Linked DNA regions of Salipiger sp. CCB-MM3. The protein of the gene in region 2 interacts with the protein of the main gene of each other region in a pairwise test. Links are inferred from orthologs where the notes say so. Each region holds a gene or a part of one and is shown on either strand. Other genes may lie near its edges.

Evidence for each region.
Region 1: the proteins of tsaE (region 2) and rlmB interact in binary tests that used the Escherichia coli proteins (3 or more experiments, as listed by UniProt). The link is inferred for Salipiger sp. CCB-MM3 from one-to-one orthologs.

The regions. Positions count from the first base shown.
Region 1 is NZ_CP014595.1:2,161,016-2,169,716, reverse strand. What follows is about bases 2,153-5,078. They hold rlmB (23S rRNA (guanosine(2251)-2'-O)-methyltransferase RlmB), read right to left. Parts: upstream 4,043-5,078; coding sequence 3,263-4,042; downstream 2,153-3,262. Other genes in these bases: AYJ57_RS10510 (cation diffusion facilitator family transporter), read left to right, coding at 4,548-5,078; AYJ57_RS10520 (hypothetical protein), read right to left, coding at 2,914-3,234; ribB (3,4-dihydroxy-2-butanone-4-phosphate synthase), read right to left, coding at 2,153-2,816. In the rest of the region: AYJ57_RS10540 (hypothetical protein), read right to left, coding at 28-342; transcription antitermination factor NusB, read right to left, coding at 662-1,144; AYJ57_RS10530 (6,7-dimethyl-8-ribityllumazine synthase), read right to left, coding at 1,141-1,692; more of ribB, read right to left, coding at 1,692-2,152; more of AYJ57_RS10510, read left to right, coding at 5,079-5,486; AYJ57_RS10505 (3-deoxy-D-manno-octulosonic acid transferase), read left to right, coding at 5,629-6,843; AYJ57_RS10500 (NUDIX hydrolase), read left to right, coding at 6,884-7,372; AYJ57_RS10495 (DUF1178 family protein), read left to right, coding at 7,412-7,843; AYJ57_RS10490 (SDR family NAD(P)-dependent oxidoreductase), read left to right, coding at 7,853-8,497; AYJ57_RS10485 (SgcJ/EcaC family oxidoreductase), read left to right, coding at 8,475-8,701. UniProt on the Escherichia coli protein: Specifically methylates the ribose of guanosine 2251 in 23S rRNA.
Region 2 is NZ_CP014595.1:1,532,428-1,541,095, reverse strand. The notes cover bases 3,304-6,196. They hold tsaE (tRNA (adenosine(37)-N6)-threonylcarbamoyltransferase complex ATPase subunit type 1 TsaE), read right to left. Parts: upstream 5,036-6,196; coding sequence 4,571-5,035; downstream 3,304-4,570. Other genes in these bases: AYJ57_RS07430 (PAS-domain containing protein), read right to left, coding at 5,084-6,196; AYJ57_RS07440 (aminoglycoside phosphotransferase family protein), read right to left, coding at 3,622-4,578; AYJ57_RS07445 (nucleotidyltransferase family protein), read right to left, coding at 3,304-3,622. Also shown: double-strand break repair protein AddB, read right to left, coding at 1-2,925; more of AYJ57_RS07445, read right to left, coding at 2,948-3,303; more of AYJ57_RS07430, read right to left, coding at 6,197-6,577; sensor histidine kinase RegB, read right to left, coding at 6,685-8,088; AYJ57_RS07420 (SCO family protein), read left to right, coding at 8,207-8,668. UniProt on the Escherichia coli protein: Required for the formation of a threonylcarbamoyl group on adenosine at position 37 (t(6)A37) in tRNAs that read codons beginning with adenine.

The DNA.
Region 1 (8,701 bases), 630 kb from region 2 along the record:
TCGATTCGGCAAACAGACCTGAGGCGATCAGAGATGGCGGCGCTTGCGCGGTTCATCCACCGGCACGCGGATCGGCATCGGCTCAAGCGCCATGCGCTTGCCACCAGCCGGCGGAAGCGCGTCGTCGCCCATGCGCATCACGGTCATCGCAAATTGCACGCTGGCAAAGACCAGACCGTTGAAAAGCCACAGAAGAAACACCGCCAGACCACCCATGTCGGAATGGGTTACCAAATGCTGCAGGTTGGCGACGTTCTGCCACAGCAGCAGAGCCACGAAGCCCGCCGACAGGCCAAAGCCAATCGCGCATTGGGTGATGTAGAGGCGGACGAGTTTCGGCATATGACTCTCTCCTTCATCAGGTCGACAGAGCGTAACGTAACCTCTGCAAAGCTCAAGTCTCTTGCAAGATTCCGCTCCGTCACATTCAAATGTAGGGATACTTTTACGAAACGCAAGCAATCCCGCCGCGACGAAAGCGCCGCCCAGCCAAGTCCCGCCCAGCCACGCCCGCTAGATCACACGCAAGTCGCTCACACGCAAAAAGGCCGGCGTCCCCCGACCCCGGCCCCTTCTTCTCTTTAAAAATACGCCGGGGGAGTCGCGGCGCAGCCGCGGCGGGGGCAGCGCCCCCTCTCTCCCTTTGACGCCCCAGAACGCCTCAGAACGCCTCGGGCTTGGCCTCGCGCGCCATGTGGTCGAGGATCGCGTTGACGAATTGCACTTCGCGGCCCTCGGGGAAAAACGCCCGCGCCACGTCGAGGAACTCGGTGATCACCACTTTCGGCGGCGTGTCGAGCGCCACCATCTCGGCCCCGGCGGCGCGGAACAGCGCGCGCAGGATCGGATCAATGCGGTCGATCGGCCATTTCGCCACCAGCGCGCGGTCGGTCATCTGGTCGATCTTCGCCTGCCAGTTCACCGCCTCGCCGACCAGCTTGCCGAAAAGATCAATGTCACCCTCGACCAGCTCCACGCCCTCTTCGACCTCCGCGCCGAAGCGGTAGTCGTAGAACTCCTGCATGGTCTTCTCGGCCGTCGTGCCCGAGAGCTCCATCTGATAGAGCGCCTGCACGGCATAGAGCCGCGATGCGGATTTCATACGGCGTTTCTGATTGCCGGAGGGGGGGACCGGGGTCGTCATGCGCTATGCTTTCCTTTGGAAGCGCCCGCGATCTGGTACTCGTCCTGGGCAGGAACGAATCCCACCCCCTTGCGGGCGCCGCCCCACCTACGTTCGAGCGCGATAAGATGCAAGGCCGCAGCAGCCGCGCCGCCGCCCTTGTTCTGGCCTTTCGCCTCGGCGCGCACCCGCGCCTGCTCGTAGTTCTCGACGGTGAGGATGCCATTGCCGATGCACAGGCCCTGCAGGCCCAGCAGCGTCAGCCCGCGCGAGCTGTCGTTGCAGACGGTGTCGTAATGGGTGGTCTCGCCGCGGATCACGCAGCCAAGCGCCACATAGCCGTCGAAGTTCGACATGCGCTCGGCGATGCCGATGGCGGTGGGCACTTCCAGCGCGCCCGGCACTTCGACGATCTCGTGGAAGCCGCCCACGGCCTCGATCTCGGCGATGGCACCGGCGATCTGCTCGTCGGCGATTTCCTTGTAGTAAGGCGCGACGACGATGAGGATTTTCACCGGCTTGTCGAACTCGGCGCGCGGCAGGCTGTAATGGGTTTCGTTCGAGGCCATCACTTCTCTCCGATCTTGCGGGTGCCGACGATCTCGAGCCCGTAGGCCTCGAGCCCGACGACGCGCGGGGTGGGCGAGTTGGTCAGCAGCACCATCTTCGACAGGCCGAGCGACGACAGGATCTGCGCGCCCAGACCGTACTGCCGCAGGGTGCGCGGCGAAACGTCGTCATGCAACTCCAGTTTCATCGAGGTGTCGCGCAGCAGCACGACCACGCCGCGGCCCTCTTCGGCGACTTCCTTCATCGAATCGCGGAACTCGTCCGAGCGGCCACCGTGGCCGGTGCCGATGATGTCGAGCATCGGATCGAGCGCATGCATCCGCACCAGCACCGGCTCATCGCCGGAGATGTCGCCCTTGGTCAGCACGATATGCTCGTCGCCATGGGACTGGTCGGTGTAGATGCGCATGTTCCAGTCGCCGCCGAACTCCGAGTGGATCACCTCTTCGGAGCGCACGCGCACGAGGTTGTCGTGGCGGCGGCGGTAGGCGATGAGGTCGGAGATCGTGCCGATCTTCAGCCCGTGGCGCTGCGCGAAGGCGACCAGCTCGGGCAGGCGCGACATGGTGCCGTCTTCGTTCATGATCTCGCAGATCACGCCCGCGGGGTTGAGCCCGGCAAGGCGCGAGACGTCGACGGCGGCCTCGGTATGACCGGCCCGCACCAGAACGCCACCATCCTTGGCGCGCAGCGGGAAGACGTGGCCCGGTGTGGCGATGTCGGCGGCCCCCTTCGAGGCGTCGATGGCAACGGCGACGGTCTTGGCACGGTCGGCAGCAGAGATGCCCGTGGTCACCCCTTCGCGCGCTTCGATCGAGATGGTGAAGGCCGTCTCGTGGCGCGAGGAATTGTTGACCGACATCAGATGCAGGCCCAGCTCGTCGATCCGCTTGGAGGTCATCGACAGGCAGATCAGACCGCGGCCATGGGTGGCCATGAAGTTGATCGCGTCGGGGGTCGCCCATTGCGCGGGGATCACGAGATCACCCTCGTTCTCGCGGTCCTCGTGGTCGACGAGAATGAACATCCGCCCGTTGCGGGCATCCTCGATAATCTCCTCGACCGAGGAAATCGCGTCTTTCCAGTTCTCTTCAACCGGACCCGGGTTTTCGTAATCCGCCATGTCGCCTCTCAATTCTGCACCCGCCAAATAAGACAGGCGGGCGCGAAAGACTAGGCCGGTTTTTGTGCGTGGCTGTATTGCACCCTGTGCAAGGCGGTCAGTCGAAAATATCGTCCAGAAGGTCGAACATGCCCGACAGCGCTTTTTTCGCCGGCGACTTGCGCTTGCGCTTCTTCGCCTTCTTGGCGGCCTTGCGCGCCGCCTTCTCGGCCTTGCGAAGGATGTCCCGGTCCGGATGCAGCTTGGGGTGTGGGATGACCCCGGCCCGCGATGTTTCGGTTTTCAGGTTCTTCAACTGCCACAGCGGTGCCCCGCAGGAGGCGCAGCTGAGTTCGTGACGGGACGTCCCGTCCAGCACAAGCGCGGCGCGGGCGCCGCAGTAACAACAGGTCGCAATCGTTTGGGCCATCAGCAGCATATGGGCGCGGCGGGCGCGCCCCGCAAGCTCAGGGCTTGGCCGCGTACAGCGCCACCGCCGCCGCGTTCGAGACGTTGAGCGAGCCGAAGCCGCGGGCAAAGTCGATCTTCACCAGTTGATCCACCGTCTCCTTGGTGCGCTGGCGCAGCCCCGGTCCCTCGGCGCCCAGCACCAGAGCCACGGCACGGTCGCGCTTGCCCTCGAGCGCCTCTTCGATGGAGGCCTCCGCCTCGCCGTCGAGGCCCAGCACCAGATAGCCCATGCCCTGCAGCGCAATGATCGTGTCCGCAAGGTTGCGCTCGCGCAGGTAGGGCTGGCGTTCCAGCGCGCCCGAAGCGGTCTTGGCCAGTGCGCCGGTCTCGGGCGCCGAATGGTGCAGCGTGCCGATCACCGCCTGCGCGCCGAAGACCTCGGCAGAGCGCAGGATTGCCCCGACGTTATGCGGATCGGTCACCCGGTCGAGCAGCACCAGGCGCGGCGGCAGTGTGCCATCTCCCAGCGCCACATCATCCAGTCGCCCCCAATCCAGCGGCTTCACTTCCAGAGCCGCGCCCTGATGCACCGACTGCGGATCGAGCGGCGCGCCGAATTTGCGCGGGTCGTGGATCTCGGGCTCGATTCCCCCCGCTTCCAGCGCATCCTCCAGTTTTGCCTTGGCATTCAGGGTCAGGATCAGCCGCAGCTTCTCGCGCTTGGGGTTCATCAGCGCGTCGCGCACCGCATGCAGGCCGAACAGCCAGACGGTCTCGGCCGCCTTGGCCTTTTTCGACTGTTCTTTCTCGACCACCCATTTCGGTTTCTTGACCATGGCACGCGTCCCTTTTTCCTGAGCTTCGGTCTCTGCATCGCCCTGTGACGCGCTGCAAGAGATTTTCCTGTTGACGGCAGTTTTCACTGATTGTAGTCAGCGCCCCACGACGCCGGGCAGCCGGCGGAGGACACCGCCAGACGGTGGAAAGTGGGCGACAGGCCGCAAGGTGTGGCAGGGGACTGTAACTCCCTCGCGGAGACGCACGCTTGGTTCGATTCCAAGGTCGCCCACCACTTTCCCTCTTCAAATCAGAGACCAAAGTGGCAGCTTTCTGCGGCATGTCCAGCCGTGGGTTTTCGCGTTTCGCGCGTGCCTCACCGCATCCCGCACCCTTCTGTCTGAGCGCAGCGCCCCCTCTCTCATCACGAGAAATTTCTATCAGATGAAGCACATGCGGGAACCCGCAGCGCTGGCACCTGTTAATGTCCTGCGACTGGCCTGACTTTTCCACCTCCGGCAAGCCGACCGGCGCATCCAGAGAATCAGAAAAAGCAGGACACCCATGGCAGAATCATCGGGAGAAAGCCCCATTGCAGTCTACGGGGCGCTCGCAGCCAATCTTTTGATCGCCGTCGCCAAATTCGCCGCCGCGCTCTTTACCGGCAGCTCTTCGATGCTGTCCGAGGCATTTCACTCTGTGGTCGACACCGGAAATGAGGGGCTGCTGCTGCTCGGCCTCGCCCGCAGCCGCAAAAAGCCCGACGCCAAACACCCATTCGGCTACGGCAAGGAACTTTACTTCTGGTCGCTGATCGTCGCGATGCTGCTCTTTGCCATCGGCGGCGGGCTCTCGGTCTATGAGGGAATCGTCCACGCGATGAACCCCGAACCGATCGAAGAGCCGATGTGGAACTACGCCGTTCTGGGAATCGCCTTTCTGGCCGAGGGCGCCTCGTGGATCATCGCCCTGCGCGCCATGCTCAAGACCCGCAAAGAGGGGGAGAGCGCGCTGCAGACCTTCCGGCGCAGCAAGGACCCGTCGGTGTTCACCGTCGTCGCCGAGGACACCGCCGCACTTCTTGGCATCATCGCCGCCGCGCTTGGCGTCTATCTGTCGGTGACCTTCGACGCGCCGATTTTTGACGGCATCGCTTCGATCGTGATCGGCGTCATCCTCATCGCCGTGGCCTGCCTGCTGGTGTCCGAGACCCGTTCGCTGATCATGGGTGAAAGCGCCGACAGCGAAGTGACGCGCTCGGTCCGAAACATCGCGCTGGAGGAGCCCGCAATCTCCGAAGTGTCGAGCCTGCTCACCATGCACTTCGGCCCCAAGCAGGTGCTGCTGAACATGGAGGCGCGGTTCCGCACCGACCTGAGCGCCGCCGACATCTTTGAAACCGTCGAGCGGGTGCAGGCCCGCATTCAGGAAGCGCACCCCGAGGTGCGGCGTATCTTCTTCGAAATCGAAGCCATGCGGCGGCCGGGCGCGCAAGCGGCCTGAGCGGGGGCGACCGTCTGGCATCCTTGGGGCATCGGCGATAGGAGGTCGCCTCCTTCGCCGGCTTTTTATATAGAAGAGGCGGTTACACTGCGGCACCGGTGGCCCGGCGGCTGCCCTATGCCACTTGGATGCGCCGAACCCGATGTTTTTGTACCGCCTGCTTCTGTCGATCTTTGCCATCGCGATTCTTGGCCGCGCCGCACTCCGGCGCGACGGCGACACGCTGCGTGCGCGGCTGGCACTGGGCCCCGGCAACCCCGGTGCCCACGTCTGGCTGCATGCCGCGTCGAACGGCGAGTTGGCCTCGGCCAAACCGGTGATCGAAGCGCTGCGCGCCGCCCGCCCGGATTTAAAGTTGCTGGTCACCTGCAACTCCGCCTCCGGTGTCAGCCTTGCCGAAAGCTGGGGGTTGGTGGCACGTCTGGCACCGCTCGACCTCGCACGCGCCTCGCGGCGCATGCACCGGCGCTGGAACGTGCGCACCCATATCACCATGGAATCCGAGCTATGGCCGAACCGGCTGCTCACCTGCCCCGGCCCGGTGCTGGTGCTGGGCGGGCGGCTGTCCGAGGGCACCGCCCGCGGCTGGCGCATCTTTGGCGGCCTGCAGGCGCGGGTACTGCGGCGCATCGCGTTTCTTTCGGCGCAGGATTCCGGCTCGCGCGATCGCTTCCTCGCCGCCGGGCTGCGCCCCGAAACGCTTGGCCCCGTGGTTGACCTCAAGGCGCTCTACATCCCGCCTCAGCAGCGCGACCCGGCGCTGGAAGCCGAATTTCCCCGCGGCTCCACTTGGCTGGCGGCCTCGACCCATGAAGGTGAGGATGAGATCGTCCTCGCCGCCCATGCCGAAGCCCGAAAACACGAGCCGGGCCTGCGGCTGATCCTCGCCCCGCGCCACCCGCGCCGGGCCGAGCAGATCACCCGCCTCATCGCCGCGCAGGGCCTGAGCTGCGCCCGTCGCAGCTTGGGCGAGCCGCCGCAGGGCGCCGACGTATACCTTGCCGACACGCTTGGAGAGATGGCGCTCTTCTACCGGCTGGCGGGGCGCGTGTTCATCGCCGGAACGCTCACCGACCGCGGCGGTCACACGCCCTATGAGCCCGCCGCTTTCGGCGCGGCGCTGATCCACGGCCCGGACCTGCGCAACTTCCACGCGCCCTTTGGCCTGCTCGATGCCTCGGGCGCGGCGCTGCAGATCAAGGATTCCGCCGAACTCGCCGCTGCGCTGCAAAGGCTGCGCACCCCTAGCGCGCAGAACGCCGCCGGAGGTGCCGCCCGCAGCCTGCTCGAACCCGAGGCGTCGGCGCACGACCTCGTCTCCCTGCTTACACAATATGTAGACGCAGCCGAAAAATAGGCGCAAGATTCCGGAAAAAGACCACGAGCAGGGATCCAGGATGAAAGCGTTGCCGGCCCTCGCCGTCCAAAGCCTCGGCCAAGGACGGCTGCCCCGGAAGACCCAAGTGCAATACGCCGCGCTGTGCTTTCGCGTCCGCAACGGCAAGCTCAAGGTGCTGCTGATCACCAGCCGGGGCCGTGGTCGCTGGACACTACCCAAAGGCTGGCCGATGCCCGGTCACAGCCCGGCCGGGGCCGCCGCGCGCGAAGCCTGGGAAGAGGCCGGCATCCGCGGACGCGCGCATGAGGTCTGCGTCGGCTCCTACACCTATCGCAAGCGCAACTCCCCGCATCCTCATCTGGCGCTGGTCTACCCGCTCGAAGCCGCCTCGCGCGACCGCAAGTTTCCCGAGCGCGGCGAACGCAAACTGCGCTGGGTCAGCCCTAAGCGCGCGGCGCATCTGGTCGAGCATCCCGAACTGGCCCGGCTGCTGCGCAACATCAGGCCCGCCTGCGACGGTGGCCAGATACGCTTGATCTCCGCGTAAAAAACATTACGTATCAGGGATCATTTCGGAAACTGCCGCATGATCCAATACTCTCTAAAATGCGCGGAAGACCACCGCTTCGACAGCTGGTTCCAATCGGCCAGCGCCTTCGACAAGCTGCAGGCCGCGGGCATGGTGGCCTGTGCCACCTGCGGCTCCACCAAGGTGGAAAAGGTGCCCATGGCGCCGCGCGTGAACAATGGCGCCGCCGACCCCAAGCCCGAAGCGCCAAGCCTCTCCGAACCGGCCAACCCCGCCGAACAGGCGCTGCGCGCCCTGCGCGAGCGTGTGGAGAAAACCTCGGATTACGTGGGCCGCGACTTTGCCCGCGAAGCACGCGCCATGCACAGCGGTGACGCGCCGCAACGGGCGATCTGGGGCGAGACCCGCGGCGACGAGGCCAAGGCGCTGATCGAAGACGGCGTGCCCGTGGCTCCCCTGCCTTTTATGCCGACCCGGAAATCGAACTAGGACATTCCCATGCGACTGCTCATCACCGGCGCCAACCGCGGCATCGGCGCCGCGCTGGCCGATACGCTGCGCGCCCGCGGCAATGAGGTGCTGGGCACCGCCCGCAACACCGAAGGCCTGCTGAAGCTCGACGTGGCCGACCCGGCCTCGCCGCCCGCGCTGGCGGGCCAGCTTGGCGAGGCGCCGCTCGATGCGCTGATCTGCAACGCCGGGATCTACTTCGACAAACCCGAGACGCTCGACACCGGTTACCCGGCGCAGATGTGGGCCGATATGTTCGCGGTCAATGTCACCGGCGTCTTCCTGACGGTGCAGGCCATGCTGCCGCTGCTGGAGCGCGCCGCCACGCCGAAGATCATGATCATCAGCTCGCAGATGGGCTCCAACGCGCTCGCCAAGGGCAACGCGCTGATCTACCGCGCCTCCAAGGCCGCAGCACTGAACCTTGGCAGCAACCTTGCCGAAGCCCTGAAGCCCCGCGGCATCGCGGTGGGCATCTACCATCCGGGCTGGGTCGGCACCGAGATGGGCGGCGCGGGCGCCGATCTCACGCCGGCGCAATCCGCCGAAGGGCTCGCCGACCGGCTGGACGCGCTGAGCCTCGATGGCACCGGCTGTTTTGAGACCTGGGATGGCCGCGCCCACCCCTATTGATCTGCCGCAGCGGCCCGGAGATTTCCCCGCCGCTTTCGCCCGCGCATGGGCCACGCGCGAGGGCGCGGCCATCGCCGCGCTCTTTGCCGAGGACACCGAGTTCGTGAATGTCACCGGCCTGTGGTGGCAGGGCCGCGCGGCAATCGCCCGCCCGCATGACTACGCGCTGAAAAGCTTCTTTGCCTCAACCACCCTGCGGCCCGG
Region 2 (8,668 bases):
CAGCATCTCCCGTTCGGCGGCGTCGATCACATCCCATTCGCCGAAGCGCGAGAGGTGGTCATAGTTGGAAAAATCATTCTCGCTGAGCATGGCGGCGCGGGCGGTATAGCCGCGATCGGGCTCGAACCAGCGGCCCATCAGGGTCTCGAACTGCGCCCAGACCTTCTGCGGCGGCACTTCGTCCAGCGGCGCCTCCACCTCGTTCGGATTGGCCGATACAGACACGAACACGGCGCGTTCGGCATGGCGCGGGTGCAGATTCTCGAAGGCACCGCGCTCGACCATGGCGGCTTCGAGCAGCAACTGTTTGTCGAAGTTCTTTTGCTGCGCGGCGGTGGGGGCGGCGCCGGTCTTATAGTCGTAAAGATGCGCGTTGCCGCGCTCGTCGATGTCGATGCGGTCGGCGGTGCCCTTGAGCGTGAAGCCAAGCGCCGGGATGTCGCTGCTGCCGCGCACCTCGAAATGCACCGGGCGGGCGAGCGCCTGCCGGGCCTTTTCTGTCCGCACAAACCACTCGGCGATGCGCCCGATGCGTGCCTGCCAGACGTGGCGGGTGACCGGGAAGGGCAGCACCTCGGGATCGCCGATCACCTCCGCCGCCTTGGTGCGCAGCGCGTCAGGGCTCAGGAGCCCCGGATCAGAGACGGTTTCGCGCACGTATTCCTCGAACACCTGATGAATGAGGATGCCCCGCAGCAGCGCATCGGGCGCGCGTTGCAGCGGGTTGAGCGGGCGCAGCCGCAGCACGCGCTTGGCGTAGATCGAATAGGGGTCGCGGATCAGCGTCTTGATCTCGGTGACCGACAGCTGGCGCGGACGCGCCGCGACCGGCGGCACCGGCGAGGGGCGGGCGGCGGAGGGCGTTCTGATCGGCGCTTCGACCTGCCGCGCCAGCGCCAGCCAGTGGCGACCGCGCTTTTGCATGTCTTTCAGCGCCTCGGGGCCGTGGCGGGCGGGCAGGCCGTTCATCAGGTTCATCATGCGGTTGACCCAGCGCGCGGGCACCGTCTCGGCATCGTCGGATTTCAGCGCGCGGGTCAGCCAGACCTCTTTCGCCGCCACCGCCTGCTGGAAGTCATGCGCGGCCAGACCGATGCGCCGCTCGGGCAGCAAAAGACCCGCCTTGTGCCGCATCCGGCGATTGAGCCAAGGGTCTGCGCCGGGGATTTCCGGCCAGCTGCCCTCGTTCAGCCCGCCGAGGATCAGCAGGTCGGCGCCCATCACGCGCGCCTCGAGCGTGCCCCAGATCAGGATGCGCGGATGCGGCGCGTCGCGGTCGCGCAGCTCGCCCTGTCCCAGCACCGCGCCAAAGAGGTCGGCATAGTCGCGCGCCGACAGGTCGGTGCCATGGGCGGCCTCGCCTTCGAGCGTTTCGACCACCTGCCGCGCCTTGCGACCCGCGCCTTCTTTCCAAAGCTCCGACTCGCCCATCTCGGGACCCGCCGCGATCGCCTCGGCCCGCTCGCGGTGATGCGCCAGCCAATCGGCCAGCGCGCGCTTGCCGCTCACCGGCGGATGGCAGAAGGTTTCGGCGACCCAGGCGGCCCAGTCCGGAAAGCCCGCGGCCTCGCCCCATGCGGTGATCAGATGCGCCTGCGGGAAGGGCCAGCTTTGGTCACGGATATGCAGTTCCAGCTCTCGCGTGGCGCGCAGGTGGTTGTTGCGCTCCGAGCCGCTGTGGGTCAGCGGGTGCTTGAGCAGCGACAGCAGGCTCTCGGCGGTGAGGTCGCGCTGGAACAGCGCCGCCACCTGCCGCAGAAAGCGCCCCGGCGGGGTCAGCTGCAGCGGAATGCCGGCGCTGTCGTCGGGCAGGATGTCCCAACGGTCGAGCGCGGCAGTCACCTGCCGCGTCAGCATCCGGTCGGGGGTGATCAGCGCGGCGGTCACGCCGTCCTCGGCGGCCTGCCGCAGGCGCAGGGCGATGGCCATCGCCTCTTCGCGCTTCGAATTGGCCTCGAGCAGGGTCACATCCTGTGTCGCCTCGGGCAGATCGGGCAGATGCACGCCTTCCGAGCGCCATTGATCGGTGACCGGCGCGGGGCGAAGCGCGAGCGAGACCAGCTTGTTGCGCGCGGGGCTGGGGGGCTTGGTGCCCTCCCAATGGGGCAGGGTGGTGGGATCGAGCGCCAGCTCGTGCAGCAGCCGGGCAAAGCGGAACTGCGGGTGGTCCTCGCCGGAAAGCGCGTCGGTCAGCCCGCCCCAAACGGGGCCCGGCATGTCGAAATCATAGCCCGGCAGCACCAGCGCGCCCTGCGGCAGTTTCGAGACCGCGCACATCAGCCGGTGAGTGCCCCCGCGCGAGCCGGTGGACCCGGCAAGGATGATCGGGTGCTCGGGCGGGCGCTCTTCCCAGCTTTTCAGTCTCTGTTCCAGCGCATATCGGCGGAACGCGATGGTGTCGGGCGCTTCCTCGCCCTGCTCGAAATAGCGCTGCACGATGTTCAGGAAGCTGAGCGCGCGCTGCCAGTGGCCGGACTCGTCGCTGACGTCCAGCGCGGCGATCTCGTCGGGCGAGACGCCCTCGTCCTGCATCTCGTCCATCAGCGTCGCGAGACTGTCGGCCAGATCGAAAAGCGCGGCGCGGGGGGCGAGATCGGGCTGGGCGTCGAGCAGTTTCGACACCAGTCCCGTCAGCTCCAGCCTGCGCCTTAGCGGCGGCACTGGCGCAGGCAGATCGCGCAGGGCGGCGGGGTCGGCCATGTCTGTCAGCAGCCGGATGCGCGGCAGCAAGGTCGCGGGGCCCTGATCGAAGATCGCCTTCACCCGCCGCGCCATGCGGCTGGTGTTGAGGATCAGTTCGACCTTGGCCATCTCCTCGGGCGGGCGGCCCGCCATGCGGGCACGCAGCCCGGCGACCAGCGCGGCAGGGAAGTCGACGCCGCAGGCAAGGCCATAGACGCGGGGTCCCTCAATAGGCTCGAACAAGGCGGGTTCAGACATGGCAGGCTTAGACATATCGGGCCAGCATCTCTTCGGCGAGGGTGATGCCCTCGGGGTGGCCGACGTCGGCCCAATGGCCGGGATAGCTCAGCCCGTGCAGGCGGCCCGCTTCGTTCATCCGGTTCCACAGCAGGTTCAGCGAAAAGACATCCTCGGGGATCTCGGCAAGCAGCTCGGTCTTGAGGATTTGCCCGCCGGTGTAGACGTGATCGCCCGTGCGGCTGAGATGCCCGTCGCCGGAAATGGTGAAATCGCCGCCGCCCTTGCGGCCCACGGCCTGCCCCAGCGGCACGCAGAGCAGCAGCGCGTCCATGCGCGCGGGATCCCACGCCTCGGCCAGCAGGCGCAGCGGGTTCGGCCCGGCCCAGACCGCATCGGTGTTGAGCGTGAAGACCGGATCCTGCCCCAGCAGCGGCAGCGCGTGGCGCAGCCCGCCGCCGGTGTCGAGGATGTCGGGCCGCTCGACAGAGACGTGCACGCCTGTCCCGGCGAGATGCGCCTCGACCTGTTCGGCGCGGTAATGGGCGTTGACCACGCGGGTCGGCAGATGCGCGCAGAGCGCCAGCGCGTGATCGAGCAGCGGCTTTCCGGCCACGTCGATCAGCGGTTTCGGACGGTCCGCGGTCAGCGCACCCATGCGGGTGCCGAAACCCGCGGCAAAGAGCATGACGGCGTCAGGCATCAGGATTTCAGCCTTTCGAGGATCGCAGGGGTCGGCGCGGGCAGCGGCGCCAGACGGGCGCGCAACTCGGTCAGCGCGGGATGCGCCAGATCGGTCTGCAGATGCGCCCAGACCCGGGGGATCAAGTCGATGTAATGGGGTTTGCGGCGGACCTGCGCCAGCCGCGCGAAAACGCCGAGGATGCGCAGATTGCGCTGCGCCCCCAGCAGCGCCAGCGCGGTGCGGAAGGGCGCCTCGGGCGTGCCGGTTTCCGCGATATAGTGACGAATGCAGGCATGGGCGGTGTCTTCCGAGACATCTCGCCGCGCGTCCTCGATCAGCGAGATCAGATCATAGGCGCGGTGCCCCTGCAGCGCGTCCTGAAAGTCCAGCAGGCCAGCGCGGGCGGCACCGTCGCGGTCGGGCAGCCAGAGGATGTTCTCGGCGTGATAGTCGCGCAAGATCATCACTTCGGTCTCTGGCGCGTGGGTCTCGATCAGCGCGCGCAGGCAGGCGATGGCGGCATCGCGGACGGCGGCATCGACGGGCGCGCCAGCGCGGGCGGCGTAAACGTCGAAGGCCAGATCGGTGATGCCCGACAGATGCGCCGCATCCGCCACCGGAAGATCGGCGGGGGCTGCGTGGCGGTGCAGGGCGATCAGCGCGTCGGTTGCGCAGAGATAGAGCCGCTTTTCGCTCTGCGGATCGGTGGCGAGCCGGGCGATGAGACCGTCGCCAAGGTCTTCGAGCAGCAGCAGCCCGGGGGCTTCGGCCAGAACCTGCGGCGCGCTCAGCCCGAGCGAGGTGAGGTGCCGCGCGAGCCGCGCAAAGAGCGCCACGTCGCCGTCGGGGTCTTGCATCAGGATGGCGGTTTGCCCGCCCATCGAGAGGCGCGTGTAGCGGCGGGTCGAAGCATCCCCGGCGAGCGGCTGCGCCGCGGCAGCCTCCCACCCGGCGGCGCGCAGGAAATCACGCATCGAGAGCCTCCAGCAGCGCATCCCAGCGCGGGTCTTGCCAGCTCAGCGTCACCCGGCGGCTGTCGTCGCCGGTGACCTCGAAGCTGAGCGACAGCGCGGCCTTGGGGGTCAGGTCCTCCAGCCGGTCGGGCCATTCGACGAGGCAGATCGCTTCTTCGAAGGCCTCGGTGAGACCCAGTTCGACCACTTGGTCGGGGTCGGAGAGGCGATAGAGATCGGTGTGCCAGAGCTCACCCGTGGGGACGTCGTAGACCTGCACCAGCGTGAAGGTGGGCGAGGGCACATCCTCGGGATCCTCCTGCAGCGACTGGATCAGGCAGCGGGCGAAATGGGTTTTTCCGGCGCCGATGCCGCCGTCGAGCAGCAGCACGTCGCCGGGACGCAGGCGCGGCGCAAGCGAGGCGGCCAGCGCGCAGGTTGCGTCGGAAGAGGGCAGGGACAGGGCGCGGGTCGTCATGGCGCGAAGATACCTTCGCCAGCCGCACGCGCAAGCGACATCCAGAGGTTAGGCGGGCGCGGCGGCGCCGGTGTCCTCGGGGGTAAAGCGGACCAGCGTCGCACCGCCGGCCATCGGCGCGACGCGGCACAGCAGGCCGCCCCCGGTATACAGCCGAAGGTGGGCTTCCCATGGCGCGCGTTCGCGCAGGCAGAGGACGAAATCGCGAATGTCGCCCCAGACCGGGCTGGGCGCGCAGAGCGCCTGCCAGCGCGCGGTCGCCTCGGCCACCGAAAGATCGGCGACACGGCTGTCGGGGTCATCGTCCCAAAGCGTGCGGTAGGCGGCATTGCACAGGCTGAGGGTGCCGTGATCGGAGAAGACCGCGACCGCATCTTCGAACTGATCGAGCACCGAATGCGCCTGTTCGATCTCGCGCCGGAAGCGCCGGGTGAGCGAGATCTCGGAGCTGATGTCTTCGAACAGGAAGGCGATGCCACCGTCGGGATGCGGGCGCCCGGTGATCCGGTAGGTCAGGCCGGAGGGCAATTCCCATGTTTCGACGTAAAGATCCGAGGCGGCGGCGGCGATCACCTCGGAAAGATGTTCGCGCCAGCTTTGGTAGTTCTTCGGCTCGGGCATCATGCGCCCCTCGCGCAGCGCGTCGAAGAAGCTCATCAAATTGGGCCGGGTGCTGAGAAACTCGGCCTCGAGATGCACAAGATCGATCAGGGCCGGGTTGAACAGCGCCAGCCGGCGCTCGCGGTCAAACACCGCAAGGCCGATCGGCAGATGCGCGAAGATGCGGGTGAGGGTCTGTAGAAAGTTGCGCTGGGTGACCTCGGAATGAATGACCGCGTCGATATTCGTCGCCACATGCAGCCAGCCGTCGCAGGTGCGGTGCGATTGCACCTCGTACCAAAGCTGCGCGCGGTCGCCGCGCGGACCGACGGCAGTGCGGCTGCGGCGCGTGTCGCTGCCATCGGGGGCGGCAAGCTCGAAGGGCGCGGGACCATCGGGCGCGGTGCCGATCTGAGCGCAGACATCCTCATAGGCGGGATTGAACCAACTGACCTGACCCAATGTGTCGCTCTGCCAGATCGGGCAGGGCACAAGCGCCATGGCGCGCCGCAGCCGAAGCATTTCCGCCTGATCGAGCCGCAGACGGATTTGATGCCCGGCGGCGAGGTAATCCGCCTGCACCGAAAGCCGCAGGGAATCCTTGGCGGGGAACATGGAGAGCCGCGCCTCGGGGAAGAGCGGCGAGTCGACGCTGGCCGGTGTGTGCGGCGGCTGCTCCGGCAATGGGCCGAAGACCGGCTCGAGGTGCCGGATCAGCGTGGGCCAGTCCAGATCCTCGTTCGGCTCGCAGTCGAGCATCTGCCGCGCCGCGCCGGTCATATCGGCGACTTGGCCGTCCACAAGCAGGATTTCCGTGTCGGCGCTGTTTCTGGCGATCGGGTCAACGTCACTCGCACGCCGCGATTTGGGCAGCAGGAGTGAGCCGAGGAAGGCCGCGCCTCCGGCACCGAGTCCGATGGCCAATGCGACGGACGGGGTCATGACGATCTCCTCAAGGCAGGTCGTCCCCTATGCCTATGGGAAGATTGGTTAATAACCCGTTAATTCTCGGCGGATATGACGCCGGTTCAGAGCCGCTGCCGCAGGCCTCAAGGCTCGAACACGGGGTTCTCGCCAAGCATCGCGCCGAGGTCCTGCTCAGGCACAACGATCACCTCACGCGGCCAGACCAGTTCGACCACGGCTCCGCGGCGGGTACCGGGCGGCTCGGGGGCATTGGGATCGGAGGCATTGGCAAAGCTCAGTTCCGCGCCGGAGCGTTCCAGCAGTGTCTTGGCGATGAACAGCCCGAGCCCCATGCCCTCATACTCGGGCCGCGCCTTGCGCTCGGCCTCCGAGCGGCGGCGGCGGATCATCGGCTCGCCAATGCGGCCAAGCAGATGCGGCGGGTAGCCCGGCCCGTCGTCGATAATCCGCACGGTGATGCTGCGCTCGTTCCAGCCGGTCTCGATCCAGACCCGGCTGCGGGCGAAATCCACCGCATTCTGCACGAGGTTGCGCAGCCCGTGGATCACCTCGGGGCGGCGCAGCACCTGCGGCATCGGCCCCTCGGTGCCGGTGATCTGCTCAAGCTCGATGGTCTTGCCGCGGTTCTCATGCGGCTCGGCGGCCTCGCGCAGCACTTCGCTCAGCGGCGCGCTGCGCAGGTGCAGATCGTCCTTCCCGGCGCGGCCCATGGACCGCAGGATGTCGCGGCAGCGGTCGGCCTGCTCGCGGATCAACCGCGCGTCTTCCTGCAGGTCCGGTCGGTCGTCGAGATCATCGATCAGTTCCGCCGAGGTCAGTTTGATGGTGGCCAGCGGCGTGCCCAGTTCATGCGCGGCAGCGGCGACCACGCCGCCCAGATCGTTAAGCTTTTGCTGCCGTGACAGCGCCATCTGCGTGGCATTGAGCGCGTCGGACATGGCGTTCATCTCGGTGGTGACTCGGCGCGAATAGACCGACAGGAACACCAGCGCGATGGCGATGGCGACCCATTGGCCAAAGACGAAGAGATCGGGGATCTGCAGCACCTGCCCGTCGAATGTGTGCAGCGGCACATTGGCAAAGACCATGCCCGAGATCAGCACAAAGGCGGTGACGTTGAGCACGATGGTCGAGCGCAGCGACAGCATCACCGCAGAGACGGTCACCGGCCCCAGCACCATCACCGAGAAAGGGTTGTTCAGCCCGCCGGTGAGATAGAGCAGGAAGCACAGCTGCAGCAGATCGAACATCACCATCAGGAAGTTCTCGGCTTCCGACAGGCGTTTGGTTTCTGGAAAGATCAGGCTGGCGACGAGGTTGCCGATCACCGAGATGCCCACCGCGACGTAGCACAGGCCCAGCGGCAGCTGCAGGTCATAGATCGACTGCGCCACCACCAGCGCGGCAATCTGGCCGCAGATCGCCACCCAGCGCAGCAGGATCATCGTGCGCAGGCGGATGAAGGTGCTGCGCTCTTCGGTCCAGAGCAGCGCCTGCCCGGGTTCGTTCAGGTCGGTCTGGCTCATGCCCTTGCTTTCGTGTCTTGATCCTCTGCCGGCAATTGTTAGGTCTGAGGCGGGGATTTGCAATGCGATCCCGGGGTCCGGGCTTTGCCGCCGGGACGGGATCGTTCAGGGAGGCCACATGAAAACCGCACCGATCGTCGCCATCGCCGCCGCTGGCGGGCTTATCGCGCTGAGCGCCGGAATGTGGGTCGCCACGCAATGGGGCCGCGGCGACGACCGTTTCGCGCAGTGCCGCGCCGGGGCCGTGGCGGGCGACATCGGCGGGCCGTTCGAACTGTTGAACGCAGCCGGAGAGACGGTGAGCGATGCCGATGTGATCACCGAGCCGACGCTGCTCTATTTCGGCTATACCTTCTGCCCGGACGTCTGCCCGATGGACAATGCGCGCAACGCCGAGGCGACGGATCTTCTGGCCGAAGCGGGCTATTCGGTGACCCCCGCGATGATCACCCTCGATCCGGCGCGCGACACGCCCGAAGTGATGGGCGATTATGTCACCAACTTCCACGACAAGATGATCGGCCTGAGCGGCACGCCAGAGCAGGTCGATGCGGCGGCCAAGGCCTATAGGGTCTATTAC